4 regions of the Streptomyces mauvecolor genome follow, and region 3 is predicted to be linked to each of the others. Evidence: riboswitches for the same ligand, from Rfam matches in the RefSeq annotation. Region 3 holds a riboswitch; each other region holds the start of a gene.

The links. Region 3 has a riboswitch for cobalamin ahead of nicT (Nickel transporter NicT). Riboswitches for the same ligand answer to the same signal wherever they lie in the genome.
Region 1: linked by a shared signal. The riboswitch ahead of ABD346_RS07110 (cobalamin biosynthesis protein) and the one ahead of nicT (Nickel transporter NicT) in region 3 are both predicted to bind cobalamin.
Region 2: linked by a shared signal. The riboswitch ahead of ABD346_RS26620 (ribonucleoside-diphosphate reductase subunit alpha) and the one ahead of nicT (Nickel transporter NicT) in region 3 are both predicted to bind cobalamin.
Region 4: linked by a shared signal. The riboswitch ahead of metE (5-methyltetrahydropteroyltriglutamate--homocysteine S-methyltransferase) and the one ahead of nicT (Nickel transporter NicT) in region 3 are both predicted to bind cobalamin.

What each region holds. Positions count from the first base shown of each region.
Region 1 is NZ_BAAASQ010000007.1:58,471-60,664, reverse strand. It holds gene ABD346_RS07110 (cobalamin biosynthesis protein) at 1-826, opposite strand, end outside; cobalamin riboswitch at 925-1,063, opposite strand; gene ABD346_RS07105 (hypothetical protein) at 1,165-1,386, opposite strand; gene ABD346_RS07100 (inorganic phosphate transporter) at 1,418-2,194, opposite strand, start outside.
Region 2 is NZ_BAAASQ010000021.1:271,522-273,715, reverse strand. It holds partial or broken gene ABD346_RS26625 (Uma2 family endonuclease) at 1-470, opposite strand, end outside; cobalamin riboswitch at 586-714, shown strand; gene ABD346_RS26620 (ribonucleoside-diphosphate reductase subunit alpha) at 842-2,194, shown strand, end outside.
Region 3 is NZ_BAAASQ010000004.1:366,617-368,810, reverse strand. It holds gene nicT (Nickel transporter NicT) at 1-1,003, opposite strand, end outside; cobalamin riboswitch at 1,033-1,230, opposite strand; gene ABD346_RS04775 (ArsR/SmtB family transcription factor) at 1,321-1,695, shown strand; gene ABD346_RS04770 (hypothetical protein) at 1,761-2,042, opposite strand; gene ABD346_RS04765 (arsenate reductase family protein) at 2,161-2,194, shown strand, end outside.
Region 4 is NZ_BAAASQ010000004.1:252,469-254,662, reverse strand. It holds gene metE (5-methyltetrahydropteroyltriglutamate--homocysteine S-methyltransferase) at 1-1,058, opposite strand, end outside; cobalamin riboswitch at 1,212-1,432, opposite strand; gene ABD346_RS04295 (ATP-binding protein) at 1,580-2,194, shown strand, end outside.

The sequences.
Region 1 (2,194 bases), on a different contig from region 3:
GCCCCGAGCCATTGAGGACCGGCCGGTGCTCGACGCGCCCGGCATAGGAGAGCGTGCCCCCGAGCCGTACACCCAGCGCCCCCGCGAACGCGGCCTCGACCGGGCCCGCGTTGGGGCTCGGGTGCCGGCCGGCATCGGCGCGCCAGGCCCGTACCGCGCCCCTGGTGTCCGGGCCCGCCAGCGCCGCGAGGACCGCGGTGAGGCGGGCGCCCGGCCAGCCCGCCACGTCGTCCAGGCGCGCCGAGGCCCAGCCGTACCTGCGGTATCTGGCCGACTTGTGCCCGACCATCGCGTCCAGCGTGTTGACCGCCCGGAAGCCCACCAGGCCCGGCACGCCCGCGAGCGCGCCCCACACCAGGGCGCCGACGACCGCGTCCGAGGTGTTCTCGGCGACCGACTCGACGACGGCCCGCGCGATGCCGTCCGCGTCCAGGGACTGCGGGTCGCGCCCGCACAGGTGCGGCAGGCGTTCCCGGGCCACCTCGACGTCGCCCGCGGCCAGCGCGCCGCCGATGGCCCGCGCCTCACGGCCGAGCGACGTGCCGCCCACCACCGTCCAGGTGGCGGCGGCGGTCAGCGCGACGGATGCGGCGGGACGGCCCCGTACGGCACGGGAAAGGAGGACGGCAGCGCCCGCGGCGCCGCCCGCGCACACCAGGGTGTGCAGTGCGCCCCGGCCGCGGTGGTCGCGCCACAGGACGCGTTCGACGGCGCCGGCGGCGCGTCCGAACGCGGCGACCGGATGGCCGCGGCGCGGATCGCCGAGCAGGAGGTCGCCGAGGAGTCCGGCCGTGGCGCCGTAGGCGAAGGTGCGATCGGCCCGCATCCGCTCAGCCCGTCAGGGCGTCGCGGGAAGGGCCGGAATGTCTCGACGGGCAGGCGCGCATGGCGGTATGTCCTCACTCAGGGTGTCCGCGCCCTGGTTCGACGTGACCGGCGGTGAGAGTTCCTGGCTCGCGGGGATCACTCCCCGGTGACAGTGGCGGGACCGCGCCGGATTCGCACCGGCTTCCTCTTCTGCCGCCGTAGCTGGCCGGTGCAGTCCACCACGCTGCGAGAACACCCGTCAACTTGCCGTTGACCTGCGGCGCGAGAGAGTGCGCGGCGCCACACGGAACCGCCCTCCGGCGCGGGCCGGAGGGCGGTTCGGGTGATGTCCGTGGGTCAGGCGACGATCAGATAGATCCCGTACGCGACGGCCGCCGCGCAGGCCGCGAAGCAGACGTACGCGCCGGTGCGGGCCAGCGCCACATTGCCGGTGCCGGATGCCGCGGCCTCGTGCTTGGTGAGGCCGACGATGCCGAGGGTGAACAGGCCCACCAGGCCGACGGTCACCACGAGGCTGACGCCGAAGACGGAGCCGAGAGCTGCCCAGTCGATGTGCATGAGGATTCCTTAGCTGTGCCGGAGAACCGGGTCAGACCGTCGCCGGGGTGGGCGGGTCGGCAGGGGCCGCCGGGGCCGGGGCCTGGATCGTGGCCTTGAGGTCGATGGCCGCGGCGGCCGCCGCGGTCGGCGGCGGGGTGACCGCGGCGATCGCGGTGGTGACGACACCGGCGGGCTCGGCCGCGGAGGCCTCGCCGGTCTCGTCGGCGGTGACGTTGTGGTGGTCGACCGGCTGGCGGCGCGACAGCTTCCAGATGGTGCCCGAACCGGCGACCAGGAGGATCGCGACGGCGACGATGCCCCAGGTGCCCTGCTTGGTGAGGAACTCCGCACCCGCGCCCACGAGTCCGGCGGCCGGCAGCGTGAGAATCCAGGCGACGGCCATCCGGGAGGCGGTGGACCAGCGGACCACGCCGCCCTTGCGGCCGATGCCCGCGCCCATGACGGAGCCCGAGCAGACCTGGGTGGTGGAGAGCGAGAAGCCGATGTGCGAGGAGGCCAGGATGACGGTGGCGGCGCCGGTCTGGGCGGCGAAGCCCTGCGGCGGGCGCAGCTCGGTCAGGCCCTTGCCCATGGTGCGGATGATGCGCCAGCCGCCGAGGTAGGTGCCCATCGCGATGGCCAGACCGGCCGAGACGATGACCCACAGCGGGGGGTTCGCGCCCGGGTGCAGCACACCGCCGGTGACCAGGGCGAGGGTGATGATGCCCATCGTCTTCTGGGCGTCGTTGGTGCCGTGGGCGAGCGAGACGAGGCCGGCCGAGGCGATCTGGCCCGCGCGGTAGCCCTTGGCGGTGGCCTTCTCGTC
Region 2 (2,194 bases), on a different contig from region 3:
TCGCTGTAGACGGAGATCTCGCACTTGGCCCGGTCGATCAGCAGGTATACGGGAATGCCCGTCTCCGCATAGGCCTGAGGCTTCTCGACGTGGTCCCGCCGGTGAGTGTCCGAGTCCCACGAGGTCACCTCGACCACCATGAGAATGGGGTCCGGGTCGACCCAATCGCCCTGCCCGACGAAGGCATCCGGATGAGCCAGCACCGCATCGGGGATGGCGCGCCCCGTCCGGTATTCCTCCGCCTTGATCCCCTGTCCCGGGTGCAGGAAGAGGTCGTCAGGCCGAGCCTGCATGCAGACCTTGAGCAGCCACTGAATGATCCGGTTGTGATCGCCGTCCGGGATGGCCTTGCTCCTGATGACCCCGTTGATGAATTCGAGCCGCGTTCCCTCCCTCTCGCGGGCTGCTATGCGCGCCAGAGCCTCGAATTCGTCGGGCAGCATGTGGGGGCGGTCGGCCATCACGGTCATGCCTCGCTCACCTTCCTCGACGGTGCTGTCTCCGACGATAGCGGAGAGGTACGTCACAGGAGCGCCACATCGCGGCTGACACAACATGTGGGGGCTGCCGCATCCGGAGCCCCCCACATGTATGCTCGTCCTCGCTGTCGCCGCAGGGGAATCCGGTTCGAATCCGGAACTGTCCCGCAACGGTATGACCTGTACGTCTTTGTGCCGGTCGAGTCCGATGACCTGCCGATGGCGCGTCCGGGTCGACCGAACCGGATGCCAGACGTCCGGGCCTCGCGGTTGGGCCGGTGGACGACGCGCTCGGGCTGCCCCGACGCGCGCCGACGCCTCCCTCCGAAGGGCCCCGTGCCGAGCGAGGGAGTGCCCCCCACGTGACCATCGCCCCTGCGGATCCCGCTTCAGCGATCACCGAAGAGCTGGCGGATGCCCCGGGGACCGCGTTGCTGCGGACCCTGACCGATCTCACCGCCGACCTCGCGGACACCGACCCCGGCCGGGTCGCCGCCGCCGCGCTGCGGGGCCGCAACGCCCGTTCCGACGAGGCCGAGCTGCGCGAGCTGGCCACCGAGGCGGCCGCGGGGCTCATCTCCGAGGACCCGGCGTACTCCCGCCTCGCCGCCCGCCTCCTGACCATCACCATCGCCGAAGAGGCCGCGACCCAGGGCGCGGTCTCGTTCTCCGCCTCGGTCGCCGTCGGCCACCGCGAGGGCCTGATCGCCGACCGCACCGCCGAGTTCGTCGACGCCCACGCCGCCCGCCTCGACGCGCTGGTGGACGCCGCCCTCGCCGACGGCGCCGACGACCGCTTCGGCTACTTCGGCCTGCGCACCCTCTACTCCCGCTACCTGCTGCGCCACCCGATCACCCGCAAGGTCGTCGAGACCCCCCAGCACTTCATGCTGCGCGTGGCGTCCGGCCTCGCCGAGGACGAGTCGGTCCGCGCCCTGGACGAAGTGGCGTCCCTGTACGGCCTGATGAGCCGCCTGGACTACCTGCCGTCCTCCCCGACGCTCTTCAACTCCGGCACCCGGCACCCCCAGATGTCGTCCTGCTACCTGCTCGACTCGCCGCTGGACGAGCTCGACTCGATCTACGACCGCTACCACCAGGTGGCACGCCTCTCGAAGCACGCGGGCGGCATCGGCCTCTCGTACTCCCGCATCCGTGGCCGCGGTTCGCTGATCCGGGGCACCAACGGCCACTCCAACGGCATCGTCCCGTTCCTGAAGACCCTCGACGCGTCGGTGGCCGCGGTCAACCAGGGCGGCCGGCGCAAGGGCGCGGCCGCGGTGTACCTGGAGACCTGGCACTCCGACATCGAGGAGTTCCTGGAGCTGCGCGACAACACCGGTGAGGACCAGCGGCGTACGCACAACCTGAACCTCGCGCACTGGATCCCCGACGAGTTCATGCGCCGGGTCGACGCCGACGGCCAGTGGTCGCTGTTCTCGCCGGCCGACGTGCCCGAGCTCGTCGACCTGTGGGGCGAGGAGTTCGACGCCGCCTACCGCAAGGCCGAGGCCGCCGGGCTCGCCCAGAAGACCATGCCGGCCCGCGACCTGTACGGCCGCATGATGCGCACCCTCGCGCAGACCGGCAACGGGTGGATGACGTTCAAGGACGCCTCCAACCGCACCGCCAACCAGACGGCCGAGCCCGGCCACACGGTCCACTCCTCCAACCTGTGCACCGAGATCCTGGAGGTCACGGACGACGGCGAGACG
Region 3 (2,194 bases):
TGTCCAGGTTCAGGTCCGCGATCCAGCCGCTGACCGGGTCGGTGAGGTCGAGCTTCTCGTGCAGGACGCCGACCAGTTCGATGGTGCCGATGAAGAAGGCCACCGCGATCGAGAGGCCGGTGATGGTGAGGTTGTAGTAGACCTTGCGGACCGGGTTCGAGAACGCCCACTGGTAGGCGAAGTTCATGAACGTGCCGTCCAGCGTGTCGAACAGGCTCATCCCGGCCGCGAACAGCAGCGGCAGGCACAGGATCGCGTACCAGGGAAGTCCGGCGGCGGCGCCGGTGCCGGCCATCACCATCAGGGTGACCTCGGTCGCGGTGTCGAAGCCGAGGCCGAAGAGGAAGCCGAGCGGGTACATCTGGCCGGGCCGCGAGATGGATTTGGTGAAGCGGCCCAGGATGCGGTTCATGAAGCCCCGCGAGTCCAGGTGCGCTTCGAGTTCCTTCTCGTCGTACGCACCGGCGCGCATCGCCCGAAACACCTTCAGGATGCCGAACAGGGCGACCAGGTTGAGGGCGGCGATCAGATAGAGGAAGGAGCCGGAAGCGGTGGTTCCGACCACGCCCATCACCTGGTGGGCGCTGGAGTCCTCGTCCATCAGGGTGCCCGCGAGGTGGGCGCCGCCGGCCACCAGGCCCGCCATGACCACGACGACGCTGGAGTGGCCGAGCGCGAACCAGAAGCCGACGGACACCGGACGCTTGCCGTCGGCCATCAGCTTGCGGGTGGTGTTGTCGATGGCCGCGATGTGGTCGGCGTCGAAGGCGTGCCGCATGCCGAGGGTGTAGGCGGTGATGCCGAGGCCGATGCCGTACGTCTTGGTGCCGACCGCGTAGTGCTCGGGGGCCACGAGCAGGAACAGGACGCCGAAGGCGACGACATGGAGGGCGGCTATCACCGCGAGCAGGACGGCGGTGCGGACGGTGTCCTCGCGCCGCCAGTGGAAGGACGGCACGGCGGCGGCGCCCGTCTCGGGGGACGTGCGAACGGGCAGGGTCATGCGGGTCACGCTCCAGCACCTCGTGGATCACTTCGTGAGATGCCGCGGCCGGTCTCCTGGCTGACGGGCGGGTGCCTTGGTCCCGGCCTTCCCGGGCAGGTGGATCCTGGCCAGTGGCGTCGCGAGGGGACGGCGGCTCCCCGGAACCCGGGGAACCCGATCACAGTGGCGAGGGCCGCTCCGGTTTCGCACCGGTCTTCCCGAACACCACGGCGACGTCACCCTAGACGCTGGGAAGTTGCCTGCCCAGCTGCACACCTGTGCAGGTATCGAAGATCACACGGGCCACGTGGGCACGGCCCTGCGAAAATGCGCGCATGCATCTCGTTCCCGCCGAGCGCGCCGGCCACCGCACCATCGACGGCCACCGGGTCTGCGACGCCATCGCGGCGATCGGCGACCCCGGCCGGGTACGGGCCTGGGCCGACCGGTTCTCCCTGCTCGCCGACCCCAACCGGCTCGCGCTGCTGCTCGCCCTGCACCGGGCGGGCCCGCTCGCCGTCTCCGATCTGGCGGTGGCGACGGGCATGCGCGACCCGGCCGTCTCGCAGGCCCTGCGGCTGCTGCGGGCGGCCGGAGCGGTCGCCGGTGAGAAGGAGGGGCGGGTGGTGCGCTACCGGGTGGTCGACGAGGCGACCGCGCGCCTCCTCGACGAGTACGGGGCGGAGTACGGCGCGGACGCACGGAGTTGAAGAACGGCCCGGGGCACGCCTGCGGCTTCCCGAAGGCGTGACCCGGGCCGGGACGCAGGTACTGCTCAGCGCCCGTCGTAGATCAGCGCGCGCACCATCCGGCAGGTCGTCTCCGACGGCGGGTGCACTCCGATGAGCGCGGCCACGGTGCGTATCGTGCGGTCCGGCGCCTGCTCCGGCCGGTACACCCCCGTGTCGAGCAGGGCGATGGCCAGGCGCATGGCCTTCAGACGCCGGTTGTGGGACTCGTACCACACGCGCGGACGCCCGGCGGGGAGCGGCACCTTGTGAAGGGTCTTGAGGGACAACTGTTTCGGGGCGTGCGAGGTGAGTACGGCAGCGGTCATGGGCATCCTCCTGGGCAGTCGGGAACCCTCACTTACTGCTTCAATTTTACTGGGGGGCACTGACAATCGGCCCTGGCCAGCCGGGCTTTGGGGGCGGATCGCGGGTAGCCTGGCGGGCATGGAGATCTGGATCAACCCGGCCTGTTCGAAGT
Region 4 (2,194 bases), 110 kb from region 3:
ATCTGCGGCTCGATGCCGCGTTCGGCGGCCGCGTCGAGCGGGACATGGAGCAGCGAGCAGGAAGCGGCCACGTCCACGCGGTCGGCGAGACCGAGCAGCGTGCCCAGGGTGGACAGCGACTTCTCCAGGTCGTTGATCCACACGTTGCGCCCGTCCACGACCCCCGCGACGAGCCGCTTGCCGGGCAGGCCGCCGACCGCGGCGAGGTCGTCGAGGTTGGCGGCCGCGGGGCCGGTGAAGTCCAGGGCGAGCCCGTCGACCGGCGCCTTGGCGAGGACCGGCAGGGCCTCACCGAGCCGGTCGAAGTACGAGGCGACCAGGAGCTTGGGGCGGTCGGTGAGCGCGCCGAGTTCGCGGTAGGAGCGGGCGACGGCGTTCAGTTCGGCGGGGGTGCGGTCCTGGACGAGCGCGGGCTCGTCCAGCTGCACCCACTGGGCCCCGGCCGCCCGCAGATCGGCCAGCACCCGCGCGTACACCGGAAGGAGCCGGTCGAGCAGGGTCAACGGCTCGAAGTCGGCGGCCACGCCGGGCGCGGGCTTGGCGAGCAGCAGATAGGTCACCGGACCCACGAGCACGGGACGCGCGGCGAGCCCGAGCGCGAGGGCCTCCCCGAACTCTCCGACCTGCTTGGAGGAGTCGGCGGAAAAGACGGTGTCCGGCCCCAACTCCGGTACCAGATAGTGGTAGTTGGTGTCGAACCACTTGGTCATTTCGAGCGGCGCCACGTCCTGGGTGCCGCGCGCCATCGCGAAGTAGCCGTCCAGGGCATCGGCCGCGACGGCCTCGCGGTGGCGGCCGGGCACGGCGCCCACCATGACGCTGGTGTCCAGGACGTGGTCGTAGTACGAGAAGTCGCCGGTCGGCACCTCGTGGACGCCGGCCTCGGCGAGCTGCCGCCAGGTGGCCGCCCGCAGTTCGGCGGCGGTCCGCCGGAGCTCGGGGGCGCCGACACGGCCCTTCCAGTAGCCCTCGATCGCCTTCTTCAGTTCCCGGTTCGGGCCTTGGCGGGGGTAGCCGTACACGGTGGCGCGTGCTGCCGCGGCTGCGGACTTGGTCACGAGACTCTCCTTCGCGAGCTCTTCGGTGGAGCGGACCCCGGAACGGGACGAAGGCGCGGAGGAACGACGGACCGGGGCCACGGCGTGTGTGCCGTTGCCGCTGGTGCGTACGCCGACCCGCCCTCGAGGTCACCGGGATCTCCGCGCGCGATCGGTCGCACACGGGCAGTGGCAGGTCTTCGGACTCGCGGGCACGCCTCGTGCTCTTTGAGGCATCTACTGGCCGTCGCTTCCCAGACCCGGCCGGGCCCAGTGCGTATGACGGCGGTCGTTCCCGCTCACCGCTGCGGGGCAGTCCCGGATTCCCACCGGGTTCCCTCTTGCGACGCATCCCGCCTGGCGGACGGGGCGAACCAGCTGCATCCGCACCCTATGCGCTCGACCGGCGACCGGGAAACCGCGTTTCCGCATGCCGGACGGTGAGTCGGCGCACGCGGCGCCTCGCGCTCCGGGCCCCGGCTGCCTACGCTCGAAGGGAGGAGCACTCTCGAAGCGGCGATGGGACGGACGAGGCGGGCATCGTGGCGGGTTATCCGTTTGTCGGGCGCGAGGACGTGCTGCGTGAGCTGAAAGACGCGCTGGCGAGCGCGGCGGCGGGCCGGGGAGGGCTGGTGTCGCTGACCGGCGCGGCCGGCGTGGGCAAGACGCGGACCGCGGAGGAGGCCGTCGCACACGCCGACGGGTTCCGCACGCTGTGGACGTGGTGCCCGCCGGGCCCCACCGGGCGGGCCCTGTGGCCCTGGTCGCGGCTGCTGCGCGAACTCGTCTCCGACGATGTGCGGTGCGGCCGCCTGGTGAGCGGGTCGCCGCCGCTGCGGGCGCTGGTGTCGGGGGCCGGGGCGGGCTCCGGGGGCCGGACCGACCCCGAGGCGGCGCGGCTGCGGTTGACCGGAGATGTGGCCGAGGTGCTCGCGACGGCGGCGCAGAACCGGCCACTGCTCCTGGTCCTCGACGACGCGCACGCCGCCGACGCGTCGTCCCTGCGGCTGCTGTTGGAGCTGGCCGACAGCGCGCGCACCACCGCGGTCGTGCTCCTGGCCACGGCACGTGACGACGACACGGCATGGCAGGACCGTTCCTGGGCGCGGGCTCAACTGCTGCGCCGGGGAAGGTCGTTGCCCCTGGGGCCGCTGCGC